3 regions of the Pinisolibacter sp. genome follow, and region 2 is predicted to be linked to each of the others. Evidence: predicted binding sites of a transcription regulator. Region 2 holds the regulator's gene; each other region holds the start of a gene.
What was found. Region 2 encodes LexA, which represses DNA repair genes until DNA is damaged. Its sites were predicted from a motif close to TGTTCNNNNTGTGTTCNG; they were not measured.
Positions count from the first base shown of each region.

Region 1: a site for LexA is predicted at 2,781-2,798, ahead of V7Q42_RS17440 (DNA recombination protein RmuC). Genes of this name have one in related genera too.
Region 3: a site for LexA is predicted at 2,848-2,865, ahead of radA (DNA repair protein RadA). Genes of this name have one in related genera too.

Region 1 covers NZ_DAIPZB010000047.1:9,037-15,445, reverse strand. Annotated here, with positions in the region: gene V7Q42_RS17455 (transglutaminase-like cysteine peptidase) at 144-803, opposite strand; gene V7Q42_RS17450 (undecaprenyl-diphosphate phosphatase) at 1,111-1,983, shown strand; gene def (peptide deformylase) at 2,181-2,723, opposite strand; gene V7Q42_RS17440 (DNA recombination protein RmuC) at 2,827-4,029, shown strand; gene V7Q42_RS17435 (2-hydroxyacid dehydrogenase) at 4,031-4,978, shown strand; gene V7Q42_RS17430 (NlpC/P60 family protein) at 5,443-6,321, opposite strand; gene V7Q42_RS17425 (hypothetical protein) at 6,342-6,409, opposite strand, start outside.
Region 2 covers NZ_DAIPZB010000006.1:3,062-9,470, reverse strand. Annotated here, with positions in the region: gene trpC (indole-3-glycerol phosphate synthase TrpC) at 1-168, shown strand, start outside; gene moaC (cyclic pyranopterin monophosphate synthase MoaC) at 165-650, shown strand; gene V7Q42_RS03725 (molybdopterin molybdotransferase MoeA) at 655-1,863, shown strand; gene lexA (transcriptional repressor LexA) at 2,384-3,097, shown strand; gene V7Q42_RS03715 (ComEC/Rec2 family competence protein) at 3,091-6,054, opposite strand; gene gltX (glutamate--tRNA ligase) at 6,182-6,409, shown strand, end outside.
Region 3 covers NZ_DAIPZB010000054.1:3,518-9,926, reverse strand. Annotated here, with positions in the region: gene purF (amidophosphoribosyltransferase) at 1-196, opposite strand, end outside; gene V7Q42_RS18430 (CvpA family protein) at 335-1,009, opposite strand; gene radA (DNA repair protein RadA) at 1,243-2,796, opposite strand; gene V7Q42_RS18420 (MOSC domain-containing protein) at 2,969-3,508, shown strand; gene V7Q42_RS18415 (isocitrate lyase/PEP mutase family protein) at 3,614-4,390, shown strand; gene V7Q42_RS18410 (winged helix-turn-helix transcriptional regulator) at 4,394-4,777, opposite strand; gene V7Q42_RS18405 (NAD(P)H-dependent oxidoreductase) at 4,963-5,514, shown strand; gene alr (alanine racemase) at 5,639-6,409, opposite strand, start outside.

The DNA.
Region 1 (6,409 bases), on a different contig from region 2:
ACTTTCCGTTTTCCCCCGCGTCGCAGTCGTTTTTCGAAAGTCGCGCGACGCTGCTCGGATCGTGGCGAAAACCGGGCGAGGATTCGGCAGCCATGCGGCACGCGCGGATCGACCCTGGTCTCGGCCTTTCGCCGCGGGGCGGCTCAGTGAGCCGCCACCATAGCCGGAGCCGCGACGCCGTCGTCGAGAGCGACCCAACGGTTGGGGTCCTCCTGCGACTGGCGCTTGACGAAGCGATAGCCGGTTCCGACCCAGGAGCGAACGTCGTCACGCATGTTGTCGAGGACGAAGTCGCCGTGGTCGGTCCTGACGGTGAGCACCGCATGGCCGTCGCCGTTGTTGTCGATGACCACGGTGACGAGCAGCGCCTGACGCGGGAAGCCGCGCTCGACGAGGATCTTGCGCTTCAGGAGCACGTAATCCTCGCAATCGCCCTTGCCGTCGGTCGGATAGTCCCAACGGTCGGGAACGCCCCAGTGATCCTGATCGGTGACCGGCTCGATGGCGGCGTTGATCGAACGGTTGACCTCGACCAGCACCCCCCAGGTGCGGGAGTCGAGGCGGACGTCCTGCGCGCGGGCCCGTTCGGCGCGGCATTCGGCCGGCATGCGGCGACAGAAGTCGACCCAACCCCACACCGGACGGGCATCACCGACCGGCAGTGCGTTGGTGGTCGCAGGAAGCCGCGACGCGATCACGCCGGCCTTCGGCTTCGGTAGCTGTTGAACCTGCGCGTGAGCTACCGTGCCGATCAGCATCGACGCTGCAAAAATCGCGCATCCCCAGATGTTCTTCGTCATCATATCGAAGTTACCCCACATCCCAGTGATGGTAACTTCGCACACTCGAATTATATCGACGTCAAATAATGGGTCTGAGTTTCTTTGATCGAATCAATACTCTATTTATACTCATTATCTGAAGATTTGCTCGATCCCTCGAATTTTACCGGAGGCCAGAAAGACTCTGGAAACCATGCGCGGAGCAGAATGGCGGAATTCCGCGCCTTCGTCGGCCCGTCGCGGTCGGGGGACATGCCACGACGAGGCCTCGAGGGTGTCGGAGCCTGCGAAAACAGCCGAAAATTTTTTCGCGATCGGATCCAACGTCATGGCGACCGCCTGCACCAACGGCATCGACACCGGTTTCGTCGACCTGGGGACCACCAAGGTGGCGATTCTCGGGGTGGTCCAGGGGATCACCGAACTTCTGCCGATCTCCTCCACCGCGCACATGCGCATCGTGCCGACCTTTCTCGGCTGGCCCGATCCCGGCTCGGCCTTCTCGGCGGCGATGCAGCTCGCGGCGCTCTTCGCGGTGATCACCTATTTCTGGCGCGACCTGTGGCGGGTCGGCCGCGGCGCCTACGCCTCGACCCAGACCGGCGACTACCGGACCTTCGAGTTCCGGATGGCGGTGGGCATCGTCATCGCCACCATCCCGATCGTGATCGGCGGTCTCCTCTTGAAGAAGACGCTCAACGCCTGCGGCTCGCCGTTGCGCGAGTTGTGGGTGATCGGCGCGGCGAGCCTCGGCATGGCGGTGCTGCTGGCGCTGGCCGAACTCGTCTGCAAGCACAAGCGCTCGTTCGAGGACATCCGCCTGCGCGACGCCGTGGTCGTCGGGCTCGCTCAGGTCGGGGCGCTGATCCCCGGCGTGTCGCGCTCCGGCTCGACGCTGACGGCAGCGCTGTTCATGAACCTCAAGCGCGAGGACGCGGCGCGTTTCTCCTTCCTGCTCGGCCTGCCGGCGATCACCGGGGCGGGCGTCAAAGAGCTGCTCGAGCTGCGCAAGGCCGGGCTCGACGCGCACGGCTGGGAGGTGCTGGGGGTGGGGCTGGCCACCGCCTCGCTTTCCGCCTTCGTCGCCATCTGGACGCTGATGAAGGTGATGGAGCGCTTCTCCGCTTGGCCCTTCGTCGTCTATCGCGGCCTGATGGGGGCGTTCCTGCTGCTCGTCGTGTGGCTCGACGTGCTGGCGTGACGCGGAGCGCCGCGAAGCGGGCGCGCGATGGTTCGAGACGGGCCTGCGGCCCTCACCATGAGGCGTTCGTGTTCATTCGAGTATTCGGGAGCGCCTCATGGTGAGGAGGGCCGCAGGCCCGTCTCGAACCATCGCGCACCCACCCGCCCGCTGTCGTGTCGGCGTGGACGAGCGTCGTGAACCGCGCCGGCCTCGCCTCAGCCTATGCCGAAACGGCCGGCGGTGGCGCGGCCGGCGAGCTTGGCCTGCTTCAGGAAGCGCTTGGCGATGCGCTCGCGCTTCAGACGCGACAGGTGGTCGATGAAGACGACGCCGTCGAGATGGTCGATCTCGTGCTGAACGCAGGTGGCGAGGAGGCCGTCGGCCTCGATCTCCTGCGCTTTGCCGTCGCGATCGAGGAACTTCACCCGGCAGCGGGCGGGGCGCTCGACGTCGTCGTAGTGCTCGGGCACCGACAGGCAGCCCTCCTGATAGGTGTTCGTCTCCTCCGAGACCCAGGTGATCTCGGGATTGACGAGGCATATCGGCGCCTTCTCCTCGCCCTCGCGCGACACGTCGATGGTGACGATGCGCTTGGGCACACCGACCTGGATCGCCGCCAGCCCGATGCCGGGGGCGGCGTACATGGTCTCCAGCATGTCGTCGAGCAGACGACGGATCGATGCGTCGACCGTCGTGACCGGCTCGGAGACGAGCTTCAGGCGGGGATCGGGAAGGGTGATGATGTCGAGCTTGGCCATGAGCCGTCAGATAGGAGAGCGATGGGCGTCGGTCAATCGAAACCGCGCGGGGAACATGAGAACAAAACAGGATCTCTTAACGGATTCGAGCTAGCTTCCTCCCATGCAGGACGCGCTACGCCGATTCGTCGCCGACATGGCCTCGCTTCAGTCGACGGTGACCACCGTCGCCGGGGCGATCGCTCTCGCCTTCCTTCTGCTCCTCCTCCTCGCCGCGCTGGCGGCGGCGCGGGGCCGGGCGCGGCGCGAGGCGCTGGCGGAGGAGCGGGCGCGCGAGCTCGACGAGCGCCTCGCCGAGGTGGCCCGCCTCCAGGCGGAGACGACCGGGCGGATGCAGACCATGGCCGAGATCTTCGGCTCGCGGCAGTCGGATCTGGTGCGCGGCCTCTCCGAGCGGCTCGACGGCCTCTCCCATCGCCTCGGCGACACGCTCGCCACCCAGGGGCGGGCGACGCACGACAATCTGTCGAAGCTCGCCGAACGGCTCGCCGTCATCGACCGGGCGCAACGCGGCATGGCCGAGCTCTCCGGCGAGGTGGTGCAGCTGCGCTCGATCCTGGCGAACAAGCAGGCGCGCGGCGCCTTCGGTCAGGGGCGGATGGAGGCGATCGTCGCCGATGCGCTGCCGGCCGACGCCTACGCCTTTCAGGCGACACTGTCGACCGGGGTCCGGCCCGACTGCCTGATCCGCATGGGGACGGGGGCGCCCGATCTCGCGGTCGACGCCAAGTTCCCGCTCGAATCCTGGAGCGCCTTCCACGACGCGGTCGACGACGAGCTGCGCGACCGGGCGGCGCAGGGCTTCCGGCGCGACGTGCTGCGCCACGTCGGCGACATCGCCGACAAGTATCTCGTCCCCGGCGAGACGCAGGACATCGCCTTCCTGTTCGTGCCGTCGGAATCGATCTTCGCCGACCTGCACGAGCATTTCGACGACGTGGTGCAGCGGGCGCATCGATCGCGGGTGGTGATCGTCTCGCCGTCGCTGCTCACCCTCGCCATCCAGGTGGTGCGCTCGATCACCCGGGATCAGCGCATGCGCGAGCAGGCGCACGTCATCCAGGCGGAGGTCGCCCATCTCCTCGACGATGTGGCGCGGCTCTCCGAACGGGTGGCGAAGTTGCAGACGCATTTCGGCCAAGCGGCGCGGGATCTGGACCAGATCGCCGTCTCGGCCGACAAGGTGGAACGACGGGCGGGGCGGATCGAGAGCCTCGATCTCGGGGCCGCCCCCTTGCCCGCCTCGACACGGGGACCGGCCGAACCGGTCCTGCCCTTCGGATCCGATCGCCTCGCGGGGGAATGACATGTCGCTGCTCGTCGCCATCCGGGGCTGGACGCCGGACGAATGGGTCGAACGGTTTCGCCGCCTCATGCCGGGGCGGCTGGTGTTCGACGCGCGCCACCCCTTCGATCCGGGCGCGGTGACCCATGCGGCGGTGTGGAAGCCGGAGCCGGGCCTGCTCGCCGGCCTGCCCAATCTGCGCGCCGTGTTCAATCTCGGCGCCGGCGTCGACGCGCTCCTCGCCGACCCGACACTGCCGCGGGTGCCGATCGCCCGCATCGTCGACCCGGATCTCACCGCCCGGATGACCGAGTGGGTGGTGATGAACGTGCTGATGTACCATCGTCAGGTCCACGCCCACGCCGAGAACCAGCGACGCGCGGTGTGGGGCACCCTGCCCCAACCGGCGGCGAAGGACGTGTCGATCGGCATCATGGGGCTCGGCGTGCTCGGCCGCGCCGCGGCGGAGGCGCTGATGGCGCTCGGCTTCCATGTCCGCGGCTGGAGCCGAAGCCCACACGAGATCGACGGGGTCGAGTGTTTCGCCGGTGCTTTCGGCCTCGGGCCGTTCCTCGGCCGCACCGATATCCTGGTGGTGCTGCTGCCGCTGACCCCCGACACACGGGGCATCCTGAACAAGGCCCTCCTCGACCGGATGCGGCGCAAGAACCACATGGGCGGGCCGGTGCTGATCAACGGCGGCCGCGGCGGGCTGCAGGTCGAGGCCGACATCGTCGCTGCGCTCGACTACGGCACGCTGGCGGCGGCGTCGCTCGACGTCTTCGAGACCGAGCCGCTGCCGGCGGTCTCGCCCCTGTGGGCGCACCCGAAGGTGATCGTCACGCCGCACTGCGCCGCCGATTCCGATCCCGATGCGCTGGCGAGGGTGATCACCGAGGCGATCAAACGGGAAGAATCCGGCGGCGGCATCGCCTCGGAGACGCTGGTCGATCGGCGGACGGGGTATTGACGGAGCGCGCCGCGCCGACCGGTTTCCGACGACCGCCACCTTGTTCGCCTTCACCCCGAGGTGCCCGGCGGAGGCGGGCCTCGAAGGGCGAAGGCTTCGACGGAACGTGCCATTCGGCCCTTCGCCCTTCGAGGCTCGCTTCGCTCGCACCTCGGGGTGGAGACTTTTGCGCGAGCCGATCGATCGGGTCCGCCGATTCGAAATCGCCTCCGACACCGCCCGGACCCTAGGCCGTCATCCCCGGCCGGAGAGAAGCGGAGGGGAAGGGGATCCGATGGCTTTTCAACAAGTCGAGAGGCCGATGGATCCCCTTCCCTCGCGCGTCGCGCTCGCCGGGGACGACGGCAGAGGTCGAGGCGAAGTCGGTGGCGGATCATCGCCACGGCGACCCGCGCAGAGATCTCCAGGATGAAGGGCCTCCACACCGATGCGTATGGTTCCAGAATTCGCGAGGACGACGTCGTTCAGCCGCGCCCCGGCAGCTCGATCCGCTTGACCGACCGCAGCGGCGTGCCGCTCGCCTCGATCCGCGCCAGCCCCTCCGCGATCCCCTCGATGCCGACGGCCATCATGAAGGCGTTGGCGTGGAGGAAGGTCGTCGCGTCGCGCACCAGGGCGACGTGGCCGGGCCAGAACATGAGGTCGCCGCGCTTCCACGCCCGCGGGTCGAGATCGACGGCCTCGCCGGCCGCCATCTCCTGCATGTCGGCATCGCGGGGCAACAGGACGCCGCAGGCTTCGTAGGCGGTCTGCGCCAGCCCGGAGCAATCGAGGCCGAGGGAGGAGCGCCCACCCCAGAGGTAGGGCGTGCCGAGGAAGCGTTCGGCCACCGCCACCGGGTCGGTCTCGAGCGTGTCGACCGGCACGAGATGGTTCGCGACGATCGCCCGGCCGTCCGCCGTCACGGCGAAGCGGCGGCCGTTCGCGTCGGTCTCGCGCACCACGGCGACGCGCGTCCCGAGGCTCACCCAATCGAGCGGCGGCAGTTTGATCGAGGGGCCGGGGTAGAGGAAGGTCCTCAGCGCCGCCACCTTGTGGGTGGGGCCCGCCCCCTCGCCCTTCAGGTAGGCGTGGACGGGGAGGTAGCCGACGTAGCCGTCGCGGGCGAGCTGCACCCAGGCCCAGCCCTCGTCGTCCTCGTCGTAGACGGTGAGGCGTTCGCCGGCGAGAGCCTCGGTGTCGAGGGCGGCATCGGCCCGCGGGCCGCGGCGCAGCGGCGCGACGCCGTCGATCACCCGCGCCACCTCTCCGTCGACGAAGCGGTCGGCGGTGACACGGCCTTCGAGGGCGCGGGCGGCGAGGTCGGGACGGGCGGGCGTCAGGCGAGGATCGAGATCGACCACGGGAGCCCTCCGGGCGGGTTTCACAGGCCGATGATCAGATCGGCGAGACGGTAGACCACCAGGGTCAACAGGAAGTCGAGGGCGACGA
Region 2 (6,409 bases):
GTGCCCGACGACCGCCTGCTGGTCGGCGAGAGCGGCATCTTCACCCCCGACGACTGCGCCCGCCTCGAGCGCGTCGGCATCTCCACCTTCCTGGTCGGCGAGAGCCTGATGCGTCAGGCCGACGTCACCGTCGCCACCCGGGCGCTGCTGGCGAAGGCCCGACCATGACCGACGCCCCGCGCCTCACCCATCTCGACGACAGCGGCGCCGCCCACATGGTCGACGTCGGCGACAAGGCCGTGACCTCGCGCACGGCGATCGCCGAGGGCTCGGTCACCATGAAGCCGGAGACGCTGGCGCTGATCCGCGACGGCCTCGCCAAGAAGGGCGATGTCGTCGCCACGGCGCGCATCGCCGGCATCATGGCGGCCAAGAAGACCCACGAGCTGATCCCGCTCTGCCATCCGCTGCTCCTGACCAAGGTCACCCTCGATGTCGAGATCGACGAGACGCTGCCGGGTCTACGTCTCCGCGCCCTCGCCCGCGTCTCGGGGCAGACCGGGGTGGAGATGGAGGCGCTGACCGCCGTTTCCGTCGCCTGTCTCACCGTCTACGACATGGCCAAGGCGGTCGACCGTGGCATGGTGATCGGCGGCATCCGATTGCTCGAGAAGTCCGGCGGCAAGTCGGGCGAATGGCGCGCGGAGTGACATCATGGCGCTGACCCCGGTCGATGTGGCGCTCGCCGCCGTGCTCGAAGGCATCGTGGCGACCGAGTCCGAGATCGTGCCGATCACCGCGGCGCGCGGCCGCGTCCTCGCCGCCGATCTTCACGCCCGCCGCACCCAGCCGCCCTTCGCCGCCGCCGCCATGGACGGCTGGGCGATCCGCGCCGCCGACGCGACCGAGCCCGGCGCGCGCCTGCGGGTCGTCGGCGAGGCCGCCGCCGGCAACGCCTTCGCCGGCACGGTCGAGGCGGGCACCTGCGTGCGCATCTTCACCGGCGCACCGTTGCCGGCCGGCGCCGATACCGTCGTCATGCAGGAGTACACCAGCCGCGACGGCGACACCGTGACCTTCGACGAGGTGGCCGAGCGCGGCCGTCACATCCGCGCCGCCGGCGTCGACTTCCGCGAGGGCGACGTCGGCCCGATCGCCGGCACCCGCCTCGACTTCACCAATCTCGGTCTGGTCGCGGCGATGAACCACGCCGAAATGCCGGTCCACCGGCGCCCGCGTATCGCCGTGCTCGCCACCGGCGACGAGCTGGTGCCGCCGGGCGCCACCCCCGGTCTCGACCAGATCATCGCCTCCAACGGCTATGCGATCACCGCGCTGATCGAGGCGGTCGGCGGCGAGGCGATCGATCTCGGCATCGTTCGCGACGACCTCGACGCGACGATCGCGGCGATCCGCGCCGCCTTCGATCTCGGTGTCGAGGTGCTCGTCACCATCGGCGGCGCCTCGGTCGGCGACCGCGACCACGTCCATGCCGCACTCGCCGCCGCCGGCGTCGAATTCGGCTTCTGGAAGCTCGCCATGCGGCCGGGCAAGCCGCTGATGTTCGGTCGCCGCGGCGCGGCCCGGGTCGTCGGCCTGCCGGGCAATCCTTCGTCGGCGCTGGTCTGCTCGCTGCTCTTCCTGGCGCCCCTGGTGCGCGCGCTCTCCGGCGTGCCCGATCCGCGGCCACGCCAGGAGATCGTCGCCCTCGGACGCGCCGTCGCCGCCAACGACGCCCGCCAGGACTACATGCGCGCCCATCTCGTCGTCGACGCCGACGGCCGGCTCGCCGCGGTCCCCGCCGATACGCAGGATTCCTCGCTGTTGACCCGCTTCGCCGGGACCGACGGCCTCCTGGTGCGCCCGCCCCACGCCCCGCCGGCCGAGGCCGGCGAACCCTGCCGGTTCATCCGCTTCCCCTGAGGCGAAATCCGGACGTATCCATCCGGATCACCGGTTCCGTTCGCCGAAGAGCGCTCGGGAACGGGGATTTTCGGCGGGTCGAATGCGGCATCGCGGAACGCGATCCACCGGACCTCGAGGAGGAAACGACCGCCGGAGCCGTACACCGCGCCCGGGTCGCCGCCATGGCGCGCCTCCGGCATCGAGCGCCCGACGCCACCCGCGGCCGCGGGCACCGCGTCGCCATCGCGGCGATCCGCGCGCCCCGATGCGGCCGGCCCATCGATCTCATGCCCGTTTTGTTCTCGGCGTCGCTTGCGGAACATCCGGGGAACGTGTAGGTTGAGTTCGCGATTTGTACTTGTGGCGAATCGGCCACTCTCCATCGTCGAACGCCATCGACGGCGGGCGAGTGGGCCGTGAGCGATCCGACGAGTGCGAGCGAGATCCGACCCGGCGGGACGATCGTTTCGCCGCGTTTCTTTTCGATCCTGTTCCGCGGCGTGCGCTCTCACGCCGGGACCGACGAGGTGTCGAGCCGATGCTGACGCGCAAGCAGTACGAACTGCTGATGTTCATTCACGAGCGGCTGAAGGAGACCGGCGTGCCGCCCTCCTTCGACGAGATGAAGGATGCGCTCGACCTCCGGTCCAAGTCGGGCATCCATCGGCTGATCACGGCGCTCGAGGAGCGCGGCTTCATCCGCCGCCTGCCCAACCGGGCGCGAGCGCTCGAGGTGGTGCGCCTGCCCGATTCGGTCGCCCCCGGCCTCGCCTCGGCGAGCCGGCCGGGCAAGGGTTTCGCCCCCTCGGTCATCGAGGGCAGCCTCGGCAAGCCGCGCAGCGTGGCGACGGGCGACGACGAGCGGGCCGACGTGGTGACGATCCCCGTCATGGGCCGCATCGCCGCCGGTACGCCGATCTCGGCGATCCAGAACTACACCCACGCCATCCCGGTTCCGATGGACCTCATCGGCGGCGGCGAACATTTCGCTCTCGAGGTGCGCGGCGATTCGATGATCGACGCGGGCATCCTCGACGGCGACACCGTGTTGATCAAACGCTCCGACCACGCCGACTCGGGCGATATCGTCGTCGCCCTGGTCGACGAGGAGGAGGCGACGCTGAAGCGACTGCGCAAGCGCGGCGCCTCGGTAGCGCTGGAAGCCGCCAATCCCGCCTACGAGACGCGGATCTTCGGCCCCGATCGGGTCAAGGTCCAGGGTCGGCTGGTCGGCCTCATCCGCCGCTACTGAGCGGCGCGGACCTCGGCATCGACCGCCTCGGCTTCGCGTTCGAGCGCGGCGATGCGCGGATCGAGCGGGGTCCAGGGACGGGGGCTCGCCGGAAGGCTGGTGCGCAGAAGTACGTCGCGACGCAGATACACCTCGTCCGGTGGGACGGCGGCGACCGCGGGCGCCACGCCGGAGCGGGTCGGCGGCGGGTCGGTGCGCGGTGTGTTCGCTCGCTGCGTGTGACCTCGTTGGGTGTTCCGTCGGCTCGCGGCCGGATCGATAGGAACGCCCCGGTCGCCGCCATCGCCATCCCCGGCTCCCCCACCTGCATCGCCGCCGCCCCCGTCGGCGTCGGGGGCGGCTGTGGCACGCGGGGCGAAGTCGTCGAGGTCGCCCGACGCCGTTTCCGGATCGCGGGTGGGATCGGCGAGTGCGTCGGCGGAGCCGTTTTCGAAGCGTGACCGCTCGTCGGTGTTCCTCGCCGACGAAAGGGCCCCGATCGGTCTCGGCGGACCGGTGAAGTCGAGCGTCGACGCTCCGGTGCGGGCGAGGTCGAGGCGATCGACGACCGTGGTGAGATCGCGGCAGCCCGGCGGCGCGACCAGGGTGGTGATCACCAGGGCGGCGCGTCGGCAATCCTCGTCGAAGGCGCCCGGATGGCGCACCACGGCGATTTCGAGCATGCCGCCGCCCGAACGGCGGGACGACGCGCCCGGACCGCCCCGCGGCTGCGATCCGATCGCTCGATCCGACCCGGGGACGACTGCGGCAGGCTCGCCGCCGCCGGGGATCTCGGGGTGGCGCGCTTCGATGCCGGTGCTGCTCCCGTCGGGGGTACGCGTGGCCGCGCCGGGGCGAGCTTCGCGCCCATCGCCGGTCTTCGCGCTGCCGCGAGCTTCGCTCCGGCCACGGGCGTCCTTCGCCGCGGGAACCTCGGCACCCGCGGCGGTATCACCGATTTCGCCGTCGCCGATCTCCCCGTGACGGAAGATGCATCCTGCCGGATCGCAGAGCCACCCCGCGCCGAGACCGGGGTCCTGCGTCGGCCGGGCGTCGTGATCGGCGGCGAGCCAGATCGCCGTGTCGAACCGGTCCTGGCGTCCGGCGAGCACGTGCAGCCGTCCGTCGGCGCCTCGCACCGCCACCGGGCTGCCGTGGCGGCCGATCAGCACGTCGGGGCGCGGCCCGAGGAAGAGCAAGGCACAAGCCGCGGCCGCCGGGATCAGACCGAAAAGTCGGATCCGGCTCTTCCAGGCGGAGAGCCACAGGACGGCGGCGATGCCGAGCGGCATCATCGCCGCATGCGGCGCACCGATCAGCCCGTCGCCGGCCGGCAGCGCCGCGGCCCACCGCCCCACCAGGATCATCCAGTCGATCCCGAGGCCCATCACCTGCAACGGCCAGTGGTCGAGCCCGAACGGCATCGCCAGAGCCGAGAGGACCGCCGCCGGCATGATCACGATGCCGGTCACCGGCAACACCGCCATGTTGGCGAGGATCGAATAGGGGGCGGCGCGGAAGAACGTCCCGGCGATGATCGGCGCGGTGGCGAGACCGGCGACGAGAGAGGAGAAGGCGAAGCCCTCGATGTTGCGGAAGACCCCGCCGACGAGATGGACGACGAGCCCCGCCTCGCGGCGCGGCGGCGGCCGTCGCGATGCCCACCCGCGGTAGAGGTCGTAGGAGGCGACGAGGGCGATCACCGCCAGGAAGCTCATCTGGAAGCTCGGCTCCATCGCCGCCGACGGCGAGACCGCCATGATCAGGATCGCCGCGACGGCCACCGTGTGCATGGTGATCGCCGGCCGATCGACCAGCACCGCGAGGAGCGCCACCGACACCATCAGATGCGAGCGCAGCGCCGCCACCTGGTTGCCGGAGAGCAGGAGGTAGATCGTCGCCGCGACGAAGGCGACCGCCGCCGCCCATTTCTTGATCGGGTAGCCGAGCGCGAGGGCGGGAAAGAGCGCCAGGAGAGCACGGATGGCGACGATCACCCCGCCGGCCACCAGCCCCATGTGGAGGCCCGAGATCGAGACGATGTGGGTGAGGCCGGAGGCGCGCAGCGGCTCGGCGGCGGCTTCCGGGATCGCCCGCTGCTCGCCGACCATCAGCGCCGCGCCGATGGCGCCGGTGGCCCCGGGCAGGCTGGCGCGCACCCGTTCGGCGATGGCGTGGCGCAACGACCCGATCGGCTGAAGGAGGCTGTCCCCCCGGTCGGCCGGGCCGAGATCGATCGGGGTGACGCGGCCGAGGATGTAGCCGCCGGCGCCGCGCCCCTCGAACCACGCCCGCCGGGCGAAATCGTAGCCGCCCGGCATCACCGGTCCTTCCGGTGGCTTCAGCCTCGCCTTGAAGCGGATGGCGTCGCCGACGCCGGGCCTCGCCCCCTTGGTGGTGAGGGTCGCGGAAATGCGGGTCGGCGTCGTCTCCCGCGTCAGCCCCCTGCCCTCCATGCGGGCGACATCGACGGTGAGGCGCAGACCGCCTGTGGCGGTGGCGTCGAGATCGACGACACGGCCCTCCACCGTGACGGTCCGTTCGTGATCGAGCCGCGGGGCGGCGACACGCGCCGTCTCGAAACTCGCGGCGGCGGCGCCGAGGACCAGCGCGGTGAGGGTCGCAGCGAGGCGGGCGGCGTGGCCACGACGCCGACGCACCCATGTGATCGCCACCGCGGCGAAGGCGAGGGCCGCGACCGCCGGCGGCCACGGTTCGCGCGGCAGGACGAAATAGAGCGCGATGCCACAAGCGAAGACGACGACGAGACCGGGCAACGCCAAGCCGCCGTCGAGATCGCGGCGGACGGCATCTTGCAGGCGATCGGCGACGTCGCCGAGGCGCAGACCGAGCGCCGAACCGCCGCGGGCGAGGACGTCGAAGCCGCGACGGTCGATCGGACCGGGCGGTCGCGCCGATCCGGTGACGTCGGGTCGGACGTCGCCGATCCGCGATCTCTCCGTCTCTTCGCTCCTCACCGCTCTCGCCCCTTGGGTTTCGGCGCTCCGCCATGTTAGAGGAACGCCCCAGTTCCCGAACGTGGCCGACCGTCACATCCGGTTGCAGCCTCCCACGCCGCTCAACTTCCGTCGAGATCCGCTTTCCATGGCCGACACCGTCGTCACCCGTTTCGCCCCCTCCCCGACCGGCTACCTGCACATCGGTGGCGCGCGGACGGCGCTGTTCAACTGGCTCTACGCCCGCCACACCGGCGGCAGGATGCTGCTGCGCATCGAGGACACCGACCGCGAGCGCTCCACCGACGCGGCGATCGACGCCATCCTCGACGGCCTGCGCTGGCTCGGGCTCGAGGGCGAAGGCGAGCCGCTCTTC
Region 3 (6,409 bases), on a different contig from region 2:
CGTCATAGGTGACGATGCCGGCCGCCTCCTGGCCGCGATGCTGGAGCGCATGCAGGCCGAGAGCGGCGAGCGCCCCCGCCTCCGGATGGCCGTAGACGCCGAAGACGCCGCACTCCTCGTGGAGATGGTCGTCGCAGCCGAAGGGAGACCCGTGGGCCTCGTCGGGCGAGAACGCGTCCGCATCGCGATCCGGCATCTGTCGCTACTCCTGTCCGTCCGTGCCGCCCCCGGTCTCGGGTCGAGGGTCGGCGGAGTGTGGAGGGTGGCCGTAAAACGCTCGGGACGCCGTCCTGATCGGAAGCGCCCCGGATCCACCCGTCTCGTCGTCTCGTCCTCAGGGCGCCGGCTTCGCCGTCGTCCCGATCATCTGCTCCAGTTGCCGCTTGTCGCCGTTGCGATAGAGCGGCGTCGCGGCGTCCGTGCTCTTCTGCGGCTGGGCGAGCGGCTTGCCGGGCTCGGCCGGCTCCTGCGGCGTGCCGTCCTCCGGCCCGCGCTTCTTCTTCAGATACTTCTGCAGCTCTTCTTCGGCGTTCTCGGGCAGCACCGCGAGCAGCCGTTCGCCGAGATAGTCGACGATCGGCTTCGATTTCGCCGCCGACACCCACTTGGGCTGCTGCGGCGCCGGAACGAACCAGTTGAAGAACTGCATCGCCACGACGATCAACAACAGACCGCGCGCCGCGCCGAACAGGAAGCCGGCCGAGCGATCGAGCGCACCGAAAGAAGAATCGAGCACGAAGTCCGAGATCTTCATGGTGATCCAGCTGACCACCAGCAGGGTGACGACGAAGAGCCCGATCACCGTGACGCCGAGCGCGACGTTGTCGTTCGGCACATAGGCCTTCACCGTCGGCAGGAGCTGCTTGTGGAAGAGGAAGGCGACCCCGGCCGCCGCCACCCAGGAGGCGATCGACAGCACTTCGCGCAGAAAGCCGCGATACATGGCGAGCAGCGCCGACACCAACATCACCACGATGACGATGCCGTCGAGGAGCGTGATGAAGTCCATCGTCCGAACCCAGCCTCGTTCGTCGTGGTCCGCCGGCGCCGCCCCGCCCTTCGGACCCGGTTCATGGGCGAAGAACCCGCCCGGTCCTTCCACCCTCTTCGCCGCGATCGTCGAGCGTCGCGAACCCGTCGTTTCGATACGCGAGCCGATCGCCTCGGTCCAGTGCGAATTCGCGTCGGAGCGTCGCACGCCCGATCACGAGCGCGTCGGCGTGCCTGCTTTCCGAGCCGCTCTCAGCGACCGAAGGCCCGCATCGACCCTCGTCCCTCACCCTCCGACCGGCCGCCGCCGCGCCCCTCGCGCTCGCCGCCGCGCCCTTCACGTTCGCCGATCGGCGCCCGATGGACGAGCCCGCCGGCGCCCGCGGCGATGCGGGCGACGAGGTCGGCGAGGGCCTGCAACTCGGCCAGCTCGAGGCCGGGAACCGCCGCCGATCCGACCGATTTCGCGCCCTCGCGGGGTGTCCGTCCGCCTGTCGCCTCGAGATTGCCGGCCGGCAGCATGGCCGAGCGGAAGCCGAGGCGCTCGGCCTCCTTGAGCCGCGCATCGGCCCGCGACACCGGCCGGATCGAACCCGAAAGGCCGATCTCGCCGAAGAACACGCTCTCGCCCGACAGCGCCACGCCGGCGAGCGAGGAGACGAGCGCCGCCGCCACGGCCAGATCCGCCGCCGGTTCGGCGATGCGCAAACCCCCGGCGACGTTGAGATAGACGTCGTGTTGGCCGAGCCGGACCCCGCAATGCGCCTCCAGCACGGCGAGGATCATCGACAGCCGATTGCCGTCCCAGCCGACCACGGCGCGCCGCGCCGTGCCGAGCGAGGTCGGCGCGACCAGCGCCTGGATCTCGATGAGGAGCGGCCGCGATCCCTCCATGCCGGCGAAGACGGCGGTGCCGGGCGAGCGCCCGTCGCGTTCGCCGAGGAACAGCTCCGACGGGTTGGCGACCTCGCGCAGCCCCGCGCCGGTCATCTCGAAGACGCCGATCTCGTCGGTCGCGCCGAACCGGTTCTTCACCGAACGCAACACCCGGAAGCGCTGGGCGTCGTCGCCCTCGAAATAGAGCACGGCATCGACCATGTGCTCGACGACGCGGGGGCCGGCGATCTGCCCGTCCTTGGTGACGTGGCCGACGAGCACGACGGTGGCGCCCGACGATTTCGCCCAGCGGATCAGAGCCTGCGCCGCGGTTCTGACCTGGGTGACCGTGCCCGGCGCCGATTCGGCCAGCTCCGTCCACAGCGTCTGGATCGAATCGATCACCACGAAGGCCGGTACCGGCCCGGCCGAGAGCGTGGCGAGAATGTCTTCGACCGAAGTTTCCGCCGCCAGCGCCACCGGCGCCGCCGAGAGCCCGAGCCTCTCGGCGCGGAGCCGCACCTGCCCGATCGCCTCCTCGCCCGAGACGTAGACGACGCGGTGGCCTGCCTGCGCCATCGCCGCCGCCGCTTGGATGAGCAGCGTCGACTTGCCGATCCCCGGATCGCCGCCGACCAGCAGCGCCGAGCCGCGGACGAAGCCGCCGCCGGTCACCCGGTCGAGTTCGGCGATCCCCGAGGCGAGACGTGGCGCCTCCTTGGCCTCGCCGGAGAGCGCCACCAATGGCACCACGCGCCCGCGTTTGGCCGACACCGAGACGCCCGCCGGCGCACCACCGACGCCGCCCGCGCCGCCGTCGACCTCCTCGACGATGGTGTTCCACTCGCCGCAACCGTCGCAACGCCCGGCCCATCGCGCCGTGACCGACCCGCAGTTCTGGCAGACGAAACGGGTGGTGCGCTTGGCCATGCGGTCTCCAGAGATTCCCGATCCGGATTCGATCGTCGGAGATTGGCACGATGTTCCTGTTTTGTACAGGGTGACATTCCCCGCTTTCCCCGGAAATCGTGTGCCTCCGTCACGCCGCCGTCACCTTCGTGCGCGAAGGGCGCGACGCGACGGGGAGGGCAGGGGCATGACGATGGGGCGGGTGATCTCGGTGGCGGCCGACGGCGGCCATCGCTTCTCCAAGCGGGTGACGCCGGCGATCCGCCTGCTGACCGGCCTCGGCGTCGAGGGCGACGCTCATTGCGGCGTCACGGTCAAGCATCGATCGCGCGTCGCCGCCGATCCGACCGCGCCCAATCTGCGCCAGGTGCATCTGGTTCAGGGCGAGCTCTTCGACGAGCTGCGACCGCGGGGTTTCGATCTCGCCCCCGGCGATCTCGGCGAGAACATTCTCACCGGCGGTCTCGATCTTCTCGCCCTGCCGCGTGGCGCCCGGCTGGCGATCGGTTCGACGGCGATCGTCGAACTGACCGGCCTGCGCAACCCCTGTGGCCAGATCGAGAATTTTCGGAAGGGTCTGCTCGCCGCCGTCCTCGATCGCGCTGCCGACGGCTCGCTCGTCCGCAAGGCCGGGGTGATGGCGATCGTCGTCGCCGGCGGTGAGGTCGCCCCCGGCGACACGATCACCGTGACCCTGCCGGCCGAGCCGTGGCAGCGGCTGGAGCGGGTCTGAACCACCGACGAGCATCGCCGCCGGCGCCGCGGCCGGCTCGGAGCGGCTTGACGGGGAAGCGAATTCGGTCAATATGTTCTGCATATGTTCCATGGAGGAGCGACGATGGTCACGGTCGAGGCGAAGCGCCGGCGGTTCCGCGAGCTGCACCGCGACGGCTGTTTCGTCCTGCCCAATCCCTGGGATGTCGGCAGCCTGCGGCGGCTCGAGGCGGCGGGCTTTCCGGCGGTGGCGACGACCAGTTCCGGGCTCGCGTGGTCGCTCGGCAAGGCGGACGGCGAGGTCGGCTTCGACGAGGTCGTCGCCCACTTGCGGGCGCTCGTTGCGGCGACCGATCTGCCGGTCAACGCCGACTTCGAGGACGGTTACGCCGTCGATCTCGCCGGCCTCGGCCGCAACGTCGCCGCGGCGGTGGCGACCGGCGTCGCCGGTCTGTCGATCGAGGACCAGCGCGGCGACCGGCTGTTCGATCGCGTCGAGGCGGCGGAGCGCATCGCAGCCGCCCGCCGGGCGATCGACGCCATCGACCCCGCCGTCGTCCTCGTCGGCCGCGCCGAGGGCCTCCTGCTCGGCACCGCGGCGCTCGACGACACCATCGCCCGCCTCGTCGCCTATGCCGAGGCCGGCGCCGACTGCCTCTATGCGCCCTGCGTCACCGACCTCGGCGCCGTCGCCGAGATCGTTGCGGCGGTGGCGCCGAAACCGGTCAACGTGCTGCTCTGGGGCGAGGCGATGCGGGTCGCCGATCTGGCGGCATGCGGCGTCCGCCGTGTCAGCCTCGGCGGTGCGCTCGCCGCTGCGGCCCGGCGCGGCTTCGAAGCGGCGGTCCGCCTCCTCGTCGAGGAGGGGCGAGTGGCGCCGCGCGAGCCGGCCTTCCGCTGAGCCTCACAGCGCCGGCTGCGCCGACGGCGGCACATAGGCCGCCCGCGCCGCCCGCACGGCGTCGTGGTTGTCGATCGCCCAGCGGATCATCTCGCCGAGCGGCACCAGCATCGAGATGCCGAGGTCGGTGAGCGTGTAGTCGACCCGCGGCGGAATGGTCGGGAAGACGCGGCGTGAGACGAGCCCGTCCTGTTCGAGCCGCCGCAACGTCTGGGCGAGCATGCGTTGGGAAATGTCGGGGATCCGCGCCCGGACTTCGCTGAAGCGCAGCGTGCCGCCTTCGAGTTCCTTCATGACCAGCGCCGTCCATCGGTCGCCGAGCCGGTCGAGCACGTCCCGGATCGGGCAGTCGCCGGCGTCGCAGGCGGTCGAACGATGCAGCGTCATGGGGTGGCCTCGCGGGATCGTAGGGGCGGTGACGGCCGCCTTCCTCGGTTACGCCGATGATACCGACTGACTTTTCCCGCCCTCCTTGCGGCGTTCGGAGGGGTAGGTATCGAATATTTACCGACATACGAATTGTAAGTCGAACGCAAACACACCGACCGATATCGAATGGAGACCGATCAGCCATGTCCGGCAAGACCCTCGTCGTCCTCGCCCATCCAGACCTCGCCCGCTCGAAGGTCAACGCCGCCTGGGCCGCGGCACTCGCCGCCCATTCCGACCGCGTCACCGTCCACGACCTCCATGCCGCCTATCCGGATGGCGTGATCGACGTCGCCGCCGAACAGGCGCTGCTGCGCACCCATGATCGGGTGATCTTCCAGTTCCCGATGTTCTGGTTCGCCACCCCGCCGCTGCTCAAGCGTTGGTTCGACGACGTGCTCGCCTACGGCTTCGCCTACGGCCCCGGCGGCGATGCGCTGGAAGGCAAGGCGATCGGCGTCGCGGTCTCGACCGGCGGCAAGGCCGAAGCCTATCGCGCCGGCGGACAGAACGCCTGGACTCTCGACGAGCTGCTGCGGCCGATCCAGGCGACCGCCCGCTTCTGCCGCGCCGACTATCTGCCGCTGTTCACGCAGCAGGGCGCGATGTGGGGGCTCTCGGAGGACGAGATCGCCGCCTCCGCCCGTGCCTATGCGGCCCATGTGCTCGGCGAGCCGGCAGCGCTCGCCGCCTGACGCGGCGATGCGGAACTCGGAGGATCTCATCCGAGTTCCGTGTTCCCCTCATCGAAAAGAGCTTTCCGAACAAGGGGTTCTTCGATCCCTGGGATTCCGTGCGCGAGGGCGCTCCGGCCCGTCCTCACCCGCCCCGATGGATGCGCGCGTAGCGCCGGCCGAGGCTGGTCAGCACCTCGTAGTCGATGGTGCCCATCCGCGCCGCGGCCTCCTGGACGGTGACGTGCTCGCCGATCAGCTCGATCATGTCGCCGCGCTTCGCCTCCGGCACGTCGGTGACGTCGACCGCCATCAGGTCCATCGAGATGCGCCCGACGAGCGGCACCATCCGGCCGTGCAGGTGGCCGTGGGCGCCGGGCGCGCCGTCGGCGGAGGAGGCGGCGCGGTGGAAGCCGTCGGCATAGCCGACCGAGAGGATGGCGAGCCGCGACGGCCGCCGCACCGTCTGGCGCGCCCCGTAGCCGACCGTCTCGCCGGGCGGAACGTCGCGGATCTGCAGGATCCTCGCCTCGAGCCGCGCCACGGCCTTCATCGGCGTCGCCTCGCCCGAGACGATCGCCCCGCCGTAGACGGCGATCCCCGGCCGGACGAGGTCGAAGTGGTAGTCGGGTCCGAGGAAGACGCCGGAGGAGTTGGCGAGCGACGCCGCGATCCCGGGGAAGAGCGCCCGGGCCTCGCGGAAGCGGGCGAGTTGTGTGGCGTTGAGCGGATGGTTCGGTTCGTCGGCGCAGGCGAGGTGGCTCATCACCAGGACGAGCCCGGCCGCCTCCACCGCGGATGCGTCGGCGGCGAAGGCGCGGGCTTCGGCGAGCGACAGGCCGTGGCGGTTCATGCCGGTGTCGACGTGCAGCGCCGCCCCGACCATCGTGCGCGATGCGCGGCGAAAGGCCGTCCA